DNA from 4 places in the Streptomyces sp. NBC_00727 genome. Region 1 is predicted to be linked to each of the others. Evidence: riboswitches for the same ligand, from Rfam matches in the RefSeq annotation. Region 1 holds a riboswitch; each other region holds the start of a gene.
What was found. A riboswitch is a leader RNA that binds a small molecule or an ion and turns the genes downstream of it on or off. The one in region 1 is predicted to bind cobalamin.

Region 1 (4,139 bases):
GGTCGGCGCGTTCCCGACGGCCACGACCGCGCCGTCGAGGCGGTCCCGCCACAGCTCCAGGGCCGCCGCCGAGCGGGTCGTGCCCAGCTCCGCCGCGAGCCCGGGCACCGCCGGGTCGGACAGGGTGCACACCACCTCGTTGTCCGCGGGCAGCCGCTTGCGGGTGACGCCGCTGGCGACCATGGCCACGTCGCACAGGATCGGCGCGCCGGCCCGCAGCGCCGCGCGGGCGCGGGCGACCGCGTCGGGCGTGTAGCCGATGTCGCGTACGAGGTCGACCATGCCGCACGCGTGGATCATCCGGACCGCGACCTGGCTCACGTCCGCGGGCAGGCCGGCGAGGTCCGCCTCCGCCCGGATGGTGGCGAAGGACTGGCGATAGATGGCCGGTCCGTCCTTCTCGTACTCGTGCACAGTGGTGTCGCTCTCTTCATCGGGCGGGGGGTCGGGCGGAAAAGTGTGGGGTGGGGAAGTCAGGTGCGGGTGGTGCGGGCCGCCGCCACGGCGGTGGCCAGCGCGGCGGGGTCACCGGCGACGCGCTCCGGCTCCCCGGTCCGGCCGCCGTCCCGTACGACGGAGACCCGGTAGCCGCCGTCCGTTCCGGCGACGACGTCGACCCACTCACCGCGTGGGTGGCCGCACCGCCGTTCGCACCCGGACCAGTGGACCGGCAGCGCGGTCCCGGGCGGCGCGACGGGCGGGGCCGCTGCTTCCGCGTCAACCCGCACATCGGCCAGGGACTTCGCGCATCCGGGCCGGCCGATGCAGGCGCCGACCCCGGACCACGGCGACCGGTCCCCGGTGACCAGGCCGGCGGCCCCCAGCGCGTCGAGCGCTCGGGGCGCCCGGTCCCGCCGGACGCCGGGCACGACGACTCCGCGCCACGGGGTGAGCCGCAACTCGCCGGCGCCGTGGTCCCGGGCGAGGTCGGTCAGCGTCCGCCACCGGACCGCGTCGGCGCGCCCGAGCGGCAGCCCGACGGACAGCGCGTCCGTGTCGCCGGGGCCGGTGACCACACCGAGCACCGGGGGGGCGGCGGCCGGCACCGGTACGGTCCCGAGGACGACGGACAGCCCGACGGCACGCAACCGCCGTACCACCTCGTCGAACAACGGCGCGGCACCCCCGGGCAGGTCGGCGACCCGCCACGCACCGGAAGCGACGCGCGCACCGGCCCCGGAATCCGCACCGGCCCCCGAATCCGCACCGGAACCGCCCGCAGCCTCCAGGAACACCACCGCCGCGAGCAGCGCCGCTCGCGGCGCCTCGTCCCCCGCAATCCGCGCGACCGGCTCCAGCCCCCCGATCCGCAGCTCCGCGTCCCCGTCGTCCCGCGCCCGCAGCGTCACATCCGCGCCCAGCGCGTCCACATCGCCGCGGCCGTCGTCGAGCGCGAACAGGAACCGCCCCGAAAGCCCGGCCGCCTCCTCGCTCGCGCAGACCAGCGCGTCCAGCGCGGTCAGCCACGGGCGGACATCGCGCGCACCGAGCCCGTCGAGCCCGGACAGCGGAGAGGCCACCACATTGCGGACCCGCTCATGCCGCCCGGAGGGCAAAAGTCCCATTCCGCTCATCCGGGAAGCCAGTTCGGCGCCGCACTCCGCACCCAGACCGCGCAGCTGCACATTGCCGCGCGAAGTGAGATACAGCTCACCATCGCCCAGCCCGCCGGCCAACTCCCGCAGCCCGTCCGCCTGGTCCCAGGTCAGCACACCACCGGGCACACGGACGCGCGCCAACGCCCCGTCGTCCGCCCGGTGGAGCCGCAGCGCACCGGGGCAGGCGTCGCCGCGAGCCCGGAAACGGGCGTCGTCGGGCTGCGCGAAACGGGGGGCTGGGGGAGGCATGGCGGCGAGCATACCGACCATCTCATCCGATCCGTATGGCCCATCGTCGCCCTCAGGCCCTTACTATGCCCAGTGACGGACCTCCGGGTCCGTCGTCGCCACAGACGGCGACAGGGGAGGAAGCCCGGTGCGATTCCGGCGCGGTCCCGCCACTGTGAGCTTGGTCCCACCAGGACCGGGCGAGTCAGGAACTCCCTTCCCCGCACGTTCGGCAGGTCCGGGCAGGGGAGCTCTCGACACCGCCCGGGGCGTGGACACCCCGAGGAAGGCCAGACGCCGCATGATCCTGCTCCTGTCGACGTCCGACACCGACCTGCTCAGCGCCCGTGCCTCCGGCGGACCGGTCGGCTACCGGTACGCGAACCCCTCCCGGCTCCCGCTCCAGGACCTGCCCGTGCTGCTCGACGGCACCGACCTCGTCGTCGTACGCCTCCTCGGCGGTGTGCGCGCCTGGCAGGACGGCCTCGACCAGGTCCTGGCCACCGGCCGCCCCGTCGTCGTCCTCACCGGCGAACAGGCCCCCGACGCGCAGCTGATGGCGGCCTCCACCGTCCCCATCGGGATCGCCGCCGAGGCCCACGCCTACCTCGCGCACGGCGGCCCCGCCAACCTGGACCAGCTCGCCCGCTTCCTGTCCGACACCGTCCTGCTCACCGGCCACGGCTTCGAACCGCCCGCCGCCGCACCCTCCTGGGGCCCGCTGGAGCGCACACCCGGCGCGACCGAGGACGGCGCCCCCACGGTCGCCGTGCTCTACTACCGCGCCCACCACATGAGCGGCAACACCGCGTTCATCGAGACGCTGTGCCGGGCCGTCGAGGCCCAGGGCGCCCGCGCCCTCCCGCTGTACGTCGCCTCGCTGCGTACCCCCGAACCCGAGCTCATCGCAACCCTGCGCGCCGCCGACGCGATCGTCACCACGGTCCTCGCGGCGGGCGGCACCCGGCCCGCCGAGGCGTCCGCCGGCGGCGACGACGAGTCCTGGGACGCGGGGGCGCTCACCGCGCTCGACGTCCCGATCCTCCAGGCGCTCTGCCTCACCAGCTCCCACACGGACTGGCAGGACAACGACGAGGGCGTCTCCCCGCTGGACGCCGCCAGCCAGATCGCCGTCCCCGAGTTCGACGGCCGCCTGATCACCGTCCCGTTCTCCTTCAAGGAGATCGACGAGGACGGCCTGCCCTCCTACGTCGCCGACGACGAACGCGCCGCCCGCGTCGCCGGCATCGCCGTCCGCCACGCCCGGCTGCGCCACATCCCGAACGCCGAGAAGCGCCTCGCGCTCGTCCTGTCCGCGTACCCGACCAAGCACTCCCGTATCGGCAACGCCGTCGGACTCGACACCCCCGCCAGCGCGGTCGCGCTGCTGCGCCGGCTGCGCGAGGAGGGCTACGACTTCGGCGACGAGGAGGTCCCCGGCCTCGCGTCCGGCGACGGCGACGAGCTGATCTACGCCCTCATCGAGGCGGGCGGCCACGACCAGGAGTGGCTCACCGAGGAACAGCTCGCCCGCAACCCGGTCCGTATCCCCGCCGCCGACTACCGCCGCTGGTACGCCACCCTGCCCGCCGAACTCCGCGAGGCCGTCGAGCAGCACTGGGGCCCGCCGCCCGGCGAGATGTTCGTGGACCGCTCGCGCAACCCGGAGGGCGACATCGTCCTCGCCGCCCTGCGCCGCGGCAACCTCCTCGTCCTCATCCAGCCGCCGCGCGGCTTCGGCGAGAACCCGATCGCGATCTACCACGATCCCGATCTGCCGCCGTCGCACCACTACCTGGCCGCCTACCGCTGGATCGCCGCCCGCGCCGACGACAACGGCTTCGGCGCCGACGCGATGATCCACCTCGGCAAGCACGGCAACCTGGAGTGGCTGCCCGGCAAGAACGCGGGCCTGTCCGCCGCCTGCGGCCCGGACGCGGCGCTCGGCGACCTCCCGCTCGTCTACCCGTTCCTCGTCAACGACCCGGGGGAGGGCACCCAGGCCAAGCGCCGGGTGCACGCCACGCTCGTGGACCACCTGGTGCCGCCGATGGCCCGCGCCGACAGCTACGGGGACATCGCCCGCCTCGAACAACTCCTCGACGAGCACGCCCAGATCGCCGCCATGGACCCGGCCAAGCTGCCGGCGATCCGCGCCCAGATCTGGACCCTGATCCAGGCCGCGAAGCTCGACCACGACCTGGGGATCGAAGGACGCCCCGAGGACGAGGGCTTCGACGACTTCATCATGCATCTCGACGGCTGGCTCTGCGAGATCAAGGACGTCCAGATCCGCGACGGCCTCCACGTCCT
Region 2 (4,139 bases), 5.3 Mb from region 1:
GCGTCGGGCACCCGCACCGAATGGCCATGAGGAAAGGAAGACCATGAGCTCGATCGACCCCCGGATCACCGACGTACTCAGCCGTACCTTCAAGGTTCCGGTGGCCGAGATCGTCCCGGAATCCACCATGGACAGCTTGGACATGGACTCCCTGGCCGCCGCGGAGTTCGCCGTCGTCCTCCGGGAGGCCTCCGGGGTCGAGCTCGATACCGGCGTCCTGACCCGGGGGACCACCCTCGCCGAGCTCACGGCGCACCTCCACGCGGCGGCGGGCGTCGCCCGATGAGGACACCGGCCATCGCCATCACCGGGCTGGGCATGATCACCCCGGTCGGCAACGACACCGAGTCCACCTGGGACGGGGTGTGCGGCGCGGTGAGCCCGGCCCGCACCGTCCCCGCGCTCGAAGGGTGCGCGATCGACTTCGCCTGCGTCGTCGACGGCATCGATCTGGACGCCGCGATCGGCCGCCGTACGGCCTTCCGCATGGGCAGGTACGTCAAGTTCGCGGTCCTGGCCGCCCGGGAGGCCGTCGCCGACGCCGGGCTCGACCCGGCGGGCTGGGACGGCAGCCGGGTCGCGGTCGTCGTGGGCACCAGCAGCGGCGGCTCCGCGCACCTCACGGACCAGGCGCTGGTCCTGGAACGGCGGGGTCCTGAGGCCACCTCGCCGGCCGGTGTCCTGCTGACCATCCCCAACATGCCGGCCGCCGAGATCGCGATCGAGATGCGGGCCACCGGACCCAGCATGGCCCCCTGCACGGCCTGCTCGTCCGGTGTCACCGCGCTGTCCGTCGCCCGGGACCTGCTGGCCACCGGGCAGTGCGACGTGGCCATCGCGGGGGCCACCGAGTCGACGGTCTTCCCGATCGCCATGACCGGGTTCGCCCGGTCCGGGGCCGCCGCCCGCGCGGACGGCGACCTGTCCCGGCTCAGCCGGCCCTTCGCCGCGGACCGGGCCGGACTCGTCATGGGTGAGGGCGCGGCCGTCATGGTGCTGGAACGCGCCGCCGAAGCCGAGGCCAGGGGCGCCGAACCCCGGGCCCTGCTCGCCGGCACCGGCGCCACCACGGACGCCCACCACCCCACCAGCCCGCACCCCGACGGCCGGATCGCCCGGGCCGCCGTCGAGGCCGCCCTGCGCGACGCGGGCTGGCGGGCCGACGAGGTCGAGCACGTCAACGCGCACGGCACCGCGACCGTACGCAACGACGCCGCCGAGGCCGCGCTGATCAGCCGCGTGTACCCGCACCGGCCACCCGTCACCGCCCCCAAGGGCGTGCTCGGCCACTGCATGGGCGCGGCCGGGGCGATCGAGGCGGGGCTGACGATCCTCACCCTCCAGCGCGGGGTCGTCCCACCCGTCGCGAACCTGGACGCCCCCGCGCCGGGGTTCGACATCGACTGCGTCACCAAGCAGCCGCTGGTGCGGCCCGTCCGCCGCGCGGTCAGCCACTCCTTCGGCTTCGGCGGGCACAACGCGGTGGTGGCCCTCCAGCGTCCGTGAGCGGCCGCCCGTGACGACCACGGGCGCCGCTGAACTGGCCGGACGCCCGTGGTAGCGTGCCAAGGCCAGTCGAACTCCACGTGGGAGTCAGGGAATCCGGTGCGAATCCGGAACTGACGCGCAGCGGTGAGGGGGACGGGCGGGGCCACGGCCACTGGGAGACCATCGTCCCCCGGGAAGGCGTCCCGTCCGCGTGAACCCGAGTCCGAAGACCTGCTGGCGACCGCCGCCCGGGACCGGGCGGCGGGTTCCGTACAGCGGGCCCCGCGCATGGGCCCAGAGACGCCGAGGTATGTCCCGTGCCGCCCATACGTTCCGCCGCCCTGCTCGCCGCCGCCCTCCTGCTCCTGACGGCCTGCGGCGGGTCCCCCGCCGAGAAGGCCGACGCACCGGGCAAGGCGGACGGCTATCCGGTCACCCTCAACAACTGCGGGCGCACCGTCACCGTGGACGCCCCGCCCCGGCGCGCCGTCTCCGTCGACCAGGGCACGACGGAGATCCTGCTCTCGCTCGGCCTGCAGGACCGGATCGCCGCCACCGCCACCTGGACCGACCCGGTGATGAAGGGCCTGGAGAAGGCCAACGCGGGCGTGAAGCGGATCGCCGACAACCGGCCCTCGTCCGAGAAGGTCCTCGACCAGGAGCCCGACTTCGTCACCGCCGACTTCGAGTCGACCCTCGCCAAGGGCGGAGTCGCACCCCGCGAGCAGTTCGAGAAGCTGGGCGTCCCCACCTACGTCTCGCCCGCCGACTGCACGGCGAAGGACAACACCAAGGACGGCGACGGCGTCCGGACCGGCGCCCTGACCATGGACAGCGTCTACGGCGAAGTGCGCGACCTCGCCCGGGTCTTCGGCGTCCCCGAGCGCGGCGAGAAGCTCGTCGAGCGGCTCCGCACCCGTATCCGCAAGGCCACCGACGGCATCGACGCCTCCGGCACCTCCGTCATGTACTGGTTCGCCAACTCCGAGTCCCCTTACCTGGCGGGCTGCTGCGGGGCGCCGGGCATCATCACCCGGGAGCTCGGCGTGACGAACGTCTTCGACGACACCCACGACGAGTGGCCGCAGATCAACTGGGAGACCGTCGCCGACCGCAACCCGGACGTCCTGGTCATCGGCGACCTCACCCGCAAGTCACAGACCGCGGAGAGCGCATCCGGGAAGATCGCCTTCCTGGAGTCGAACCCCGTCACGAAGAAGATGGACGCCGTACGCCACGAGCGCTACGTCCTCCTCAGCGGTCAGGCCATGAACCCGACCATCCGCACCGTCGAGGGCCTGGAACAACTGGCCGCCGCACTCCGCGAGTTCGGGCTCGCGGGGTGACCGGCACCCAACGGACCGCGGCGCCGCGCGAACACCCGGCGCCGACGGCCGTCGCACGCCCCCGCCTGCGGGCCCTGAGCGGCGGGCTCCTGTGGACCGGCGGCGCCCTGCTGCTCGCCCTGTCCATCGCGGTCGCCGTCACCATCGGCCCGGCCCGGATCTCCGTCGGGGACGTCTGGTCCGCCGTCGCCGCCCACCTCGGCATAGGCGAACCACGGCTCAGCCCCATCCGCGACGGCATCGTCTGGAACCTGCGCATGCCGCGTACCCTGCTCGCCGCCGTCTGCGGTGCCGGGCTCGCGGTCTGCGGGACCGTCATGCAGTCCCTGCTGCGCAACCCGCTGGCCGACCCGTTCGTCCTCGGCGTCTCCTCCGGGGCGTCCACCGGCGCGGTCCTGGTCGTCGTGCTCGGCGTGGGCGGGGGAGCGGTGACGTTGCCGGCCGGGGCGTTCATCGGGGCGCTCTGCTCCTTCGCGCTGGTGATGCTGCTCAGCCACACCCTCGGCGGCTCCACCGACCGGGTCGTGCTCTCCGGAGTCGCCGCCATGCAGCTGTTCTCCGCGCTCACCTCCTTCGTCGTCATGACGGCCGCCGACGCCGAGCAGACGCGCGGTGTGCTGTTCTGGCTGCTCGGTTCGCTCGGCGGCGTCGGCTGGACCGATGTGTGGATCTGCGCCGCCGTCCTCGCCGTGAGCCTGCTGATCTGCCTCGGCCACGCCCGGACGCTCGACGCGTTCGCCTTCGGCCAGGACGCTGCCGCCGCCCTCGGCGTGAACGTCGCACGCACCCGTACCGTCCTGCTCTGCACGACCGCGCTGCTGACCGCCGCGCTCGTCAGCTCGGCCGGCGCCATCGGCTTCGTCGGCCTGGTCCTGCCGCACGCGGCCCGTGCGCTCACCGGCTCCGGACACCGCAGGCTGCTGCCGGTCACCGCACTGGCCGGGGCCGTCTTCCTGGTCTGGGTCGACACGCTCGCCCGGACCGTCCTCGATCCCCAGGAGGTCCCGGTGGGCGTCGTCACCGCCCTGATCGGCGTGCCCGCCTTCGTCCTCGTCCTCTACCGCACCAGGCGGGCCGCATGACCGGAACAGCGGCCGAGGGCCTGAGCGCCGCCCGCGTCAGCCGGGAAGCCGGCGGCCGGCTCCTCCTGGACGGCGTGACGCTCGCCCCCGAGCCGGGCACCACCGTGGGACTCATCGGCCCCAACGGCTCCGGCAAGTCGACTCTGCTGCGCATCCTGGCCGGCGTCCTCGCCCCGCACGCGGGCGTCGTCACCCTGGACGGCGAACCCCTGGCCGCCGTCGG
Region 3 (4,139 bases), 850 kb from region 1:
CGGGCTGCTCGGCACCGACGTGGGACTGCCGATGCTGATGCTCTCCCGGCACTCGCTGGACGAGCAGGGCGAACCGGTCGAGTGGGTGCGCTCGGTCTACCGCGGCGACCGCTACAAGTTCGTCGCACGCCTGAAGCGTCCGCTGGACTGACCCACCGCACACACGTGCTCCCCGAACGGCCCCCGGACCCGCCCCCGGGGGCCGTTCGGCGTTCCCGGGAACCGGGTTGGCCTGGACCAACCACCGGATGTTTGCCGTCATTCCGGTCATCCGGCCGGCCGGTGACGACCGTTGCCGGACCGCAATGCGGACAGGGGGTGACGGTGGCCGGATCCCTCGCCTAGATTTCCTGCGCATCACAGGTGATCAGCGAGGGGACGGAGTCGCCGCCATGCCGGAAGAACCAGAAGGAAAGCCACCCACCGTCACACCGATGCGGGTGGTCATCGCCCTGTGCCTCGTCGCGCCGTTCGTGGCGATGCTCTGGGTGAGTTCGTACGCGAAGACCGACCCGACCTTCATCGGCATCCCGTTCTTCTACTGGTACCAGATGCTCTGGGTGCTGATCTCCACCGTGCTCACCATGGTCGCGTACAAGCTGTGGCAGCGTGACCAGCGCGCCCGCAAGGGGGGTGCGTCGGCATGAACGACGGCGTGAACGGCGTCGCGCTCGGCGTCTTCGTCTTCTTCTTCCTGGCCGTCACGGTCATGGGCTTCCTGGCCGCCCGCTGGCGCAAGGCCGACAACGAGGCCAGCCTCGACGAATGGGGCCTGGGCGGACGGTCGTTCGGCACCTGGGTCACCTGGTTCCTGCTCGGCGGCGACCTCTACACCGCGTACACCTTCGTCGCCGTCCCCGCGGCGATCTACGCGGCGGGCGCGGCCGGATTCTTCGCGGTGCCCTACACCATCCTGGTGTACCCGCTGATCTTCACCTTCCTGCCGCGCCTGTGGTCGGTCTCGCACAAGCACGGCTACGTCACCACCTCGGACTTCGTCCGCGGGCGGTTCGGCTCCAAGGGGCTCTCGCTGGCCGTCGCGGTCACCGGCATCCTCGCCACCATGCCGTACATCGCGCTCCAACTCGTCGGCATCCAGGCGGTGCTGGACGTGATGGGCGTCGGCGGCGGCGAGAACACCAACTGGTTCGTCAAGGACCTGCCGCTGCTCATCGCGTTCGCGGTGCTCGCCGCGTACACGTACTCCTCGGGCCTGCGGGCGCCGGCGCTGATCGCGTTCGTCAAGGACGGGCTGATCTACCTGGTCATCGCCGTGGCGATCATCTACATCCCGATCAAGCTCGGCGGCTTCGACGACATCTTCGCCTCCGCCCAGGACAAGTTCACCAAGGCGGGCGCGGGCGGCCTCGCACCCGCCGCGGCCGGTCAGTGGGGATACGCGACCCTGGCGCTCGGGTCCGCACTGGCGCTGTTCATGTACCCGCACTCGATCACGGCGACGCTCTCCAGCCGCAGCCGTGAGGTGATCCGCCGCAACACCACGATCCTGCCGCTGTACTCGCTGATGCTGGGCCTGCTCGCGCTGCTCGGCTTCATGGCGATCGCCGCCGGCGTCAAGGTGGACAACGGCCAGCTCGCCATCCCGCAGCTGTTCGAGAACATGTTCCCCGACTGGTTCGCGGGTGTGGCGTTCGCCGCGATCGGCATCGGCGCGCTGGTGCCGGCCGCGATCATGTCGATCGCCGCGGCGAACCTGTTCACGCGCAACATCTACAAGGACTTCCTGAAGCCGGACGCGACCCCCGCGCAGGAGACCAAGGTCTCCAAGCTGGTCTCGCTGCTGGTAAAGGTCGGCGCGCTCGCCTTCGTCCTCACCATGGACAAGACCGTCGCGATCAACTTCCAGCTGCTCGGCGGGATCTGGATCCTCCAGACGATGCCGGCCCTGGTCGGCGGCCTGTTCACCCGGTGGTTCCACCGCTGGGCGCTGCTCGCCGGCTGGGCGGTCGGCATGATCTACGGAACGGCCGCCGCGTACGGGGTCGCGAGCCCGACGCAGAAGCACTTCGGCGGGTCCTCCAAGGAGATCCCTGGCCTCGGCGAGATCGGCTACATCGGCCTCACGGCCTTCGTGCTGAACGTCGTGGTCACCGTGGTCCTGACCTTCGTCCTGAACGCCGTGAAGGCGCCCGCAGGGGTCGACGAGACCTCCCCGGGCGACTACACCGGGGACGCGGGCGACCCGGGCGTCCAGGAGAAGCTGCCGCCGGCCACGGCGGGGGCGCCGGGCGGCCACTGACCACACACATTCACGCACGCGACACAAGATGTGGGGGCTGCCCGATGGGGCGGCCCCCACATGTATGCTCATGCTCGCTGTCGCCGCAGGGGAATCCGGTGCGAATCCGGAACTGTCCCGCAACGGTGTATTCGGTGTGCTTTCGCGCACCCGTGAGTCCGAGGACCTGCCGACAGCGCATCCGGCTCGACCGAACCGGATGCCCAGACGTCCGGGCCTCGTGGATGGGCCGGTGGACGCCGCACGGAGTGCCGCCCCGCCGGGGACCGCTCCTGCCCGGCTGCCCCCTCTCCCCCCGCCGGCCCAGAGCCGAGCGAGGGAGAGCACCACGTGACCATCGCGCCAGCCGATCCGGCCTCAGCGCCGAAGACGGCCGAGTCCGAAACCACCGGACCCGCGGGCGACGGGCCCGGCACCGCACTGCTGCGGACCCTGACCGACCTCACCGCCGACCTGCCCGACACCGACCCGGGCCGGGTCGCCGCCGCAGCCCTGCGCGGCCGCAACGCCCGCTCGGACGAGGCGGAGCTGCGCTCGCTGGCCACCGAGGCCGCCGCGGGCCTCATCTCCGAGGACCCCGCCTACTCCCGGCTCGCCGCCCGCCTGCTCACCCGGACCATCGCGGACGAGGCCGCCGGCCAGGGCGCCACCTCGTTCTCCGCCTCCGTCGCCGTGGGCCACCGCGAGGGCCTGATCGCGGACCGCACCGCCGCGTTCGTGACGCTGCACGCGGCCGCGCTGGACGCCCTGGTGGAGCGGTCGCTCGCGGACGGGGCCGACGACCGCTTCGGGTACTTCGGGCTGCGCACCCTGCACAGCCGCTACCTGCTGCGCCACCCGCTCACCCGCCAGGTCATCGAGACGCCCCAGCACTTCATGCTCCGGGTCGCCGCCGGGCTCGCCGAGGACGACTCCGAGCGCGCGCTGGACGAGGTCGCCGCGCTGTACGGGCTGATGAGCCGGCTGGACTACCTGCCCTCCTCGCCGACGCTCTTCAACTCCGGCACCCGCCACCCGCAGATGTCCTCCTGCTACCTGCTGGACTCGCCGCTGGACGAGCTGGACTCGATCTACGACCGCTACCACCAGGTGGCGCGCCTGTCGAAGCACGCGGGCGGCATCGGCCTCTCGTACTCCCGCGTCCGCGCCCGGGGTTCGCTGATCCGGGGCACCAACGGGCACTCCAACGGCATCGTGCCGTTCCTGAAGACGCTGGACGCCTCCGTGGCCGCCGTGAACCAGGGCGGCCGGCGCAAGGGTGCCGCCGCCGTCTACCTGGAGACGTGGCACGCGGACATCGAGGAGTTCCTGGAGCTCCGCGACAACACGGGCGAGGACCAGCGGCGCACGCACAACCTGAACCTGGCGCACTGGATCCCGGACGAGTTCATGCGCCGGGTCGACGCGGACTCCGCCTGGTCGCTGTTCTCCCCGGCGGACGTGCCCGAGCTGACCGACCTGTGGGGCGACGACTTCGACGCCGCGTACCGGGCGGCCGAGGCGAAGGGCCTGGCCCGCAAGACCATGCCGGCCCGCGAGCTGTACGGCCGGATGATGCGCACCCTGGCGCAGACCGGACAGGGCTGGATGACGTTCAAGGACGCCTCCAACCGCACCGCGAACCAGACCGCCGAGCCCGGCAGGGTCGTGCACTCCTCGAACCTGTGCACCGAGATCCTGGAGGTCACCGACGACGGCGAGACGGCAGTCTGCAACCTCGGCTCGGTCAACCTCGGGGCGTTCGTCGTCGGCGGCTCGATCGACTGGGAGCGGCTGGACGCCACCGTGCGGACCGCGGTGACCTTCCTCGACCGGGTCGTCGACATCAACTTCTACCCGACCGAGCAGGCCGGCCGGTCCAACGCCCGCTGGCGGCCGG
Region 4 (4,139 bases), 970 kb from region 1:
AGCGCTGTAGTGCGGCAGGGAGGAGAGCCTGCGCAGTACGTGGTTTCGTAGGTCACTGCGGATCTCCTCGACCGGGACGTCGTCCAGGTCCAGCAGACCGCCGTCCCGATCGGCCAGGGTAAGCAAGGGGCCGGATCTCCATCGGCGAGTGCCGACCAGCAGCCGCACCAATGACCGTCCGTCCGCACGCACCGCCCCGGCCAGCGGAATCAGCAGTGACTTCATGAGGTCGTCGGGATTCTCCGCCTCGTCCAGGGCGTCGAATACGAGGGCGGGTACGGCGGGGAGTGCGCTGATTTCGGAGATCAGGTCGGCCACGGTCCACTGTCGCTCCGGCTTGATCGGCAGCCTCCACTGAAGTGCGATCGAGGTCAGGATCGAGTCGATGTCGCGGCCGCGGGAGTGGATCGCGGCCAGGAGCGGGTTGGGGGAGCACACTCCTTCCGGATTCTGCGCGCTCAGGTAGGCGCGGATGTCGGGGGCGGCGTCGATGACGGTCAGGTGTCCCGAACAGACGAGAGCGCCCAGAAGGGCCGACTTGCCGGAACCGGGCGCGCCCGTGACCACGCGGAGTCCGCCGACTCGGTCGTCGTCCAGCCAAGCCGCCAGCCACTCCAGCTGGGACTGGCGGCCCACGAAATGATCGCCCACTCGGCTCATGAAGTGCTCGGCGTCCAGGTCCGCCACGAAGGCCCGGACCGGAGGCATGACGTCGTTCAGCCTTTCCATCCGGACGTCGGGGCGCCAGCGCGGGTTCGGGAAGAAGGGGAGCTCGGGCAGCTCCTGCGAGACGTCCACACGCGTGGTGTGGATGACCTGCCTGCTGCCGAGTGCGTCCAGACTCCTCTGAATGGCTCGGGTGATCCGGTCCCAACGCACGAAGCGGATCGAGGGCGACGTGTCGAGACCGTGGTCGGCGATCTGTTCGAGGACATCCGCCACGGCCTCGCTGAAGCGGCCGTCGTAGGCGGGGAGATCGGGGCTCGTCGCCGCGATCACCCATGCGTTCAGCTCGCCGTCGGGGACCCGGGTCAGTTCGGACAGGCGGGCGGCGCGACCGGCACGGCACAGGTCGACGACGAACAGAGTGGGTCCCGGCTGCTGGTGGGCGGTTCTCACCCACTGGCTCACATCGGTGCCGGTGCCGAGCGTCCCGCACGTGGGAACCATGTGGATGTGTTCCTGACCGGCCGCCGCCGGCGAGCGGTGGAGATCTGCCGCCGTAGCGCCGTGCGACATGGTATGCACGATCCTCGTGGTGCCGGACGTGACGGCGTCGTCGCTGTGGAGTGTCACGGCCCTTCTGTCCGGTTCGGCGACCGACAGCACGTCGTACCCGACGCGCTTGTAAGCGAGGTCCAGTCGGGACATCAGATCCGGGACGAAGCCGAGCCGAGGCCAGTCGGTGCGACCCGCTTCCGGCTCGGCATACGGGTCCGTCGTGGTGGGGAACTGCTCGACGCCCATGAGCAGCACCTGCTCCGTGCCCGATTCCCCTGTCCCCACGTGCACGCCGTCCCTCCCCAGTGCGGTCCACCCGGACGCTACAAGAAGCCGCACGACAAGGGTATGTGGCGGTCGGCACCCCTTCGCACGGTCCCAGGGGAACCCCTCAAGCCGGCCGGCCGACAGGTCGCGCTGCGAGCGGCCGGCCGACGCGCAGGTTCCACCGCCCAGACCGGCCGCCCAGCTCCGTCAGCGTGAGCGGGGCGACGTCCAGCCGCCACAACGCCTGGGGCGGGAGAGCCAGTGCGTGGACGACGGCCGCGCGGACCAGGGACGGCTCGGCGACGGCCAGCACCCGTCCGCCGCCGTCACCGTGCAGCGAGTCGAGCCACGCCCCCGCCCTCGCGCACAGATCGAGCAACGACTCGCCACCGTGCGGAGCGGCCGCGGGGTCGGCCAGCCACGCCGCGACCCCCTCCGGCTCCCGCGCACTCACCTCGTCGAGCCGGGCACCCGACCAGCGTCCCAACTCCCAGTCACGCAGCGCGGGTTCACCCGCCGAGCGGACTCCCAGCGCATCCGCTGTCCGTGCACAGCGCTCGGACGGCCCGTGCACGGCCAGGTCCGCGGCAGGCACGTACGGCGCTGCTGTCCCGGCTGCCTTCAGCCCCGACTCGTCGAGCGGGGCGTCCCCGGCGAACCGGGCCTCCCGCAGCGCCGCGTTCATCGCCGGTGAGATCAACATCACCCGTACCGTCATACCCGCCCTCAACTCCCGGAACATGGACCTCACGGCCAAGCAGACCATGGCATCCGGGCGCCACGGGCCACTTGTAGGGGCCATGGCGGTGCGCGGTGTCCAGGGGGTATGGTCGCCGCGACATGACGAGGGTGTGACGGAAGTCCGGTGAGAATCCGGCACGGTCGCGCCACTGTGTACCCGCACGCGTGCGGGAAGTCAGACCCGGCACCTTCGTCTCAGGCACCACGATCGGGACGCGTGTTCCCACAGGAGGTTCTGCCATGGCGCAGACTGCTGCCCCCGCCACCGGCGCATCCGCCATCACCCCCATCTCCCTGAAGGCCATCGCTCCTTGGGCGGTGTTCTTCGGCATCCTCATGCTGGTCCTGCTCTACTTCGTCGGCGCCGAGCAGGGCGCCACCGCCCTCATCTCGGGCGAGGGCGTCCACGAGTGGGTGCACGACGGCCGTCACCTCCTCGGTTTCCCCTGCCACTGATCCATCGGCTGAGTCAGGGGAATCCCTCATGAACTCCATATCTGTCAGAGCCCTGTTGGTACGCGGCATGCTGGCCGGCCTCGTCGCGGGCACGCTCGCCCTGGTCGTCGCCTACTTCCTCGGCGAGTCCCGCGTGGACGCGGCCATCGCGCTCGAGGAGGCGGCCCACAGCGCCCACGGCCACGACCACGGCGCCGGCGAGGAACTCGTCAGCCGCGGCATGCAGTCCACCGCCGGCCTGGCCACCGGTGTGCTCGTGTTCGGCGTCGCGGTCGGCGGCATCGCCGCGCTCGTCTTCTGCTACGCGCTGGGCCGGATGGGCCGGTTCGGCCCACGCGCCACGGCCGCGCTGATCGCCGGCGCCGCGCTGCTGAGCGTGTACGTCGTGCCGTTCCTGAAGTACCCGGCCAACCCGCCGGCCGTCGGCAACCCCGACACGATCGGCAGACGCACCGCGCTGTTCTTCCTGATGGTCGCCCTCAGCGTGCTGCTCGCCGTCGCCGCCGTCATCGTCGGCAAGCGGCTGGCGCCCCGCCTGGGCAACTGGAACGCGACGGTCGCGGCGGCGGCCGGTTACGCACTGCCGATCGGCCTCGCCTACGTGTTCCTGCCCTCGTTCAACGAGGTCGGCAAGGACTTCCCGGCGACGCTGCTGTGGCAGTTCCGTCTGGCCACGCTCGCCGTGCAGGTCACGCTCTGGACCACGTTCGGCCTGGTCTTCGGCCGCCTCACCGAACGCCTGCTGGTGCCGAGGTCCGACGCGCGCGCCGGCGGCCGGACGAACCGGACGGCCGCAGCCGTGGGATGACGGCCGCCGCACACGCTGCAACGGGTGGAGCCCGCCGGGTGGTCACCGGCGGGCTCCACCCGTTCTACGCAGCCCACTCGACGAGGAAGTACTTCAGCGACGCGTCCTCGCTCACGAGGCGCATCCCGGCCGCCGTCATGACGCGCTGGGAGGGGGCGTTGCCGGTGTCGGCGTCCCCGCGCACCCGGGCGACGCCCTGCTCCCGGGCGAACCGGAGCAGCGCCCGGAGCGCCTCGGAGGCGTACCCCTTCCCGCGCACCGACTCCACGAGCCCGTAACCGATGGTCACGCTGCCCCGTTCGTCCGGCGCCCCGTGGAAGCCGATGCCACCGATGACGACGCCGTCGGCGCGGAGCCGTATCTCGTACGGGCCGAAGGGGCTCGGATCGCCGGTGTCCGCGCACGTGGTAAGGAAACGCCCGGCGGCGCCCTGCTCGCCGGGGGAGGGATATCCGGGGGCCCACCGTGCACCGTCCTCGGGCGCACCGGCCACGACGTGTCGGGCGTCCGCGGGGGTCATGGGGTGCAGCAGGAGGCGGGGTGTTTCGAGGTCGGTCATGGTGTTGTGGGTATCACGGGGTGGTTCGTGGGGGCATCTGAATAGAGGGCCCGGCCGCGGCTATGCGTGCCGTGGCCAGGTCCCCGC

Region 2: linked by a shared signal. The riboswitch ahead of OG242_RS01710 (ABC transporter substrate-binding protein) and the one ahead of cobN (cobaltochelatase subunit CobN) in region 1 are both predicted to bind cobalamin.
Region 3: linked by a shared signal. The riboswitch ahead of OG242_RS22175 (ribonucleoside-diphosphate reductase subunit alpha) and the one ahead of cobN (cobaltochelatase subunit CobN) in region 1 are both predicted to bind cobalamin.
Region 4: linked by a shared signal. The riboswitch ahead of OG242_RS30195 (CbtB-domain containing protein) and the one ahead of cobN (cobaltochelatase subunit CobN) in region 1 are both predicted to bind cobalamin.

The regions. Positions count from the first base shown of each region.
Region 1 is NZ_CP108981.1:5,714,212-5,718,350, forward strand. It holds gene OG242_RS25935 (precorrin-8X methylmutase) at 1-414, opposite strand, end outside; gene cobG (precorrin-3B synthase) at 474-1,868, opposite strand; cobalamin riboswitch at 1,907-2,061, shown strand; gene cobN (cobaltochelatase subunit CobN) at 2,128-4,139, shown strand, end outside.
Region 2 is NZ_CP108981.1:366,073-370,211, reverse strand. It holds gene OG242_RS01720 (acyl carrier protein) at 44-286, shown strand; gene OG242_RS01715 (beta-ketoacyl-[acyl-carrier-protein] synthase family protein) at 283-1,506, shown strand; cobalamin riboswitch at 1,556-1,742, shown strand; gene OG242_RS01710 (ABC transporter substrate-binding protein) at 1,806-2,834, shown strand; gene OG242_RS01705 (FecCD family ABC transporter permease) at 2,831-3,916, shown strand; gene OG242_RS01700 (ABC transporter ATP-binding protein) at 3,913-4,139, shown strand, end outside.
Region 3 is NZ_CP108981.1:4,863,112-4,867,250, reverse strand. It holds gene OG242_RS22190 (GntR family transcriptional regulator) at 1-151, shown strand, start outside; gene OG242_RS22185 (DUF3311 domain-containing protein) at 393-647, shown strand; gene mctP (monocarboxylate uptake permease MctP) at 644-2,260, shown strand; cobalamin riboswitch at 2,318-2,449, shown strand; gene OG242_RS22175 (ribonucleoside-diphosphate reductase subunit alpha) at 2,591-4,139, shown strand, end outside.
Region 4 is NZ_CP108981.1:6,687,651-6,691,789, forward strand. It holds gene OG242_RS30185 (hypothetical protein) at 1-1,512, opposite strand, end outside; gene OG242_RS30190 (histidine phosphatase family protein) at 1,613-2,206, opposite strand; adenosylcobalamin (AdoCbl) riboswitch at 2,331-2,424, shown strand; gene OG242_RS30195 (CbtB-domain containing protein) at 2,470-2,685, shown strand; gene OG242_RS30200 (CbtA family protein) at 2,714-3,493, shown strand; gene OG242_RS30205 (GNAT family N-acetyltransferase) at 3,558-4,052, opposite strand.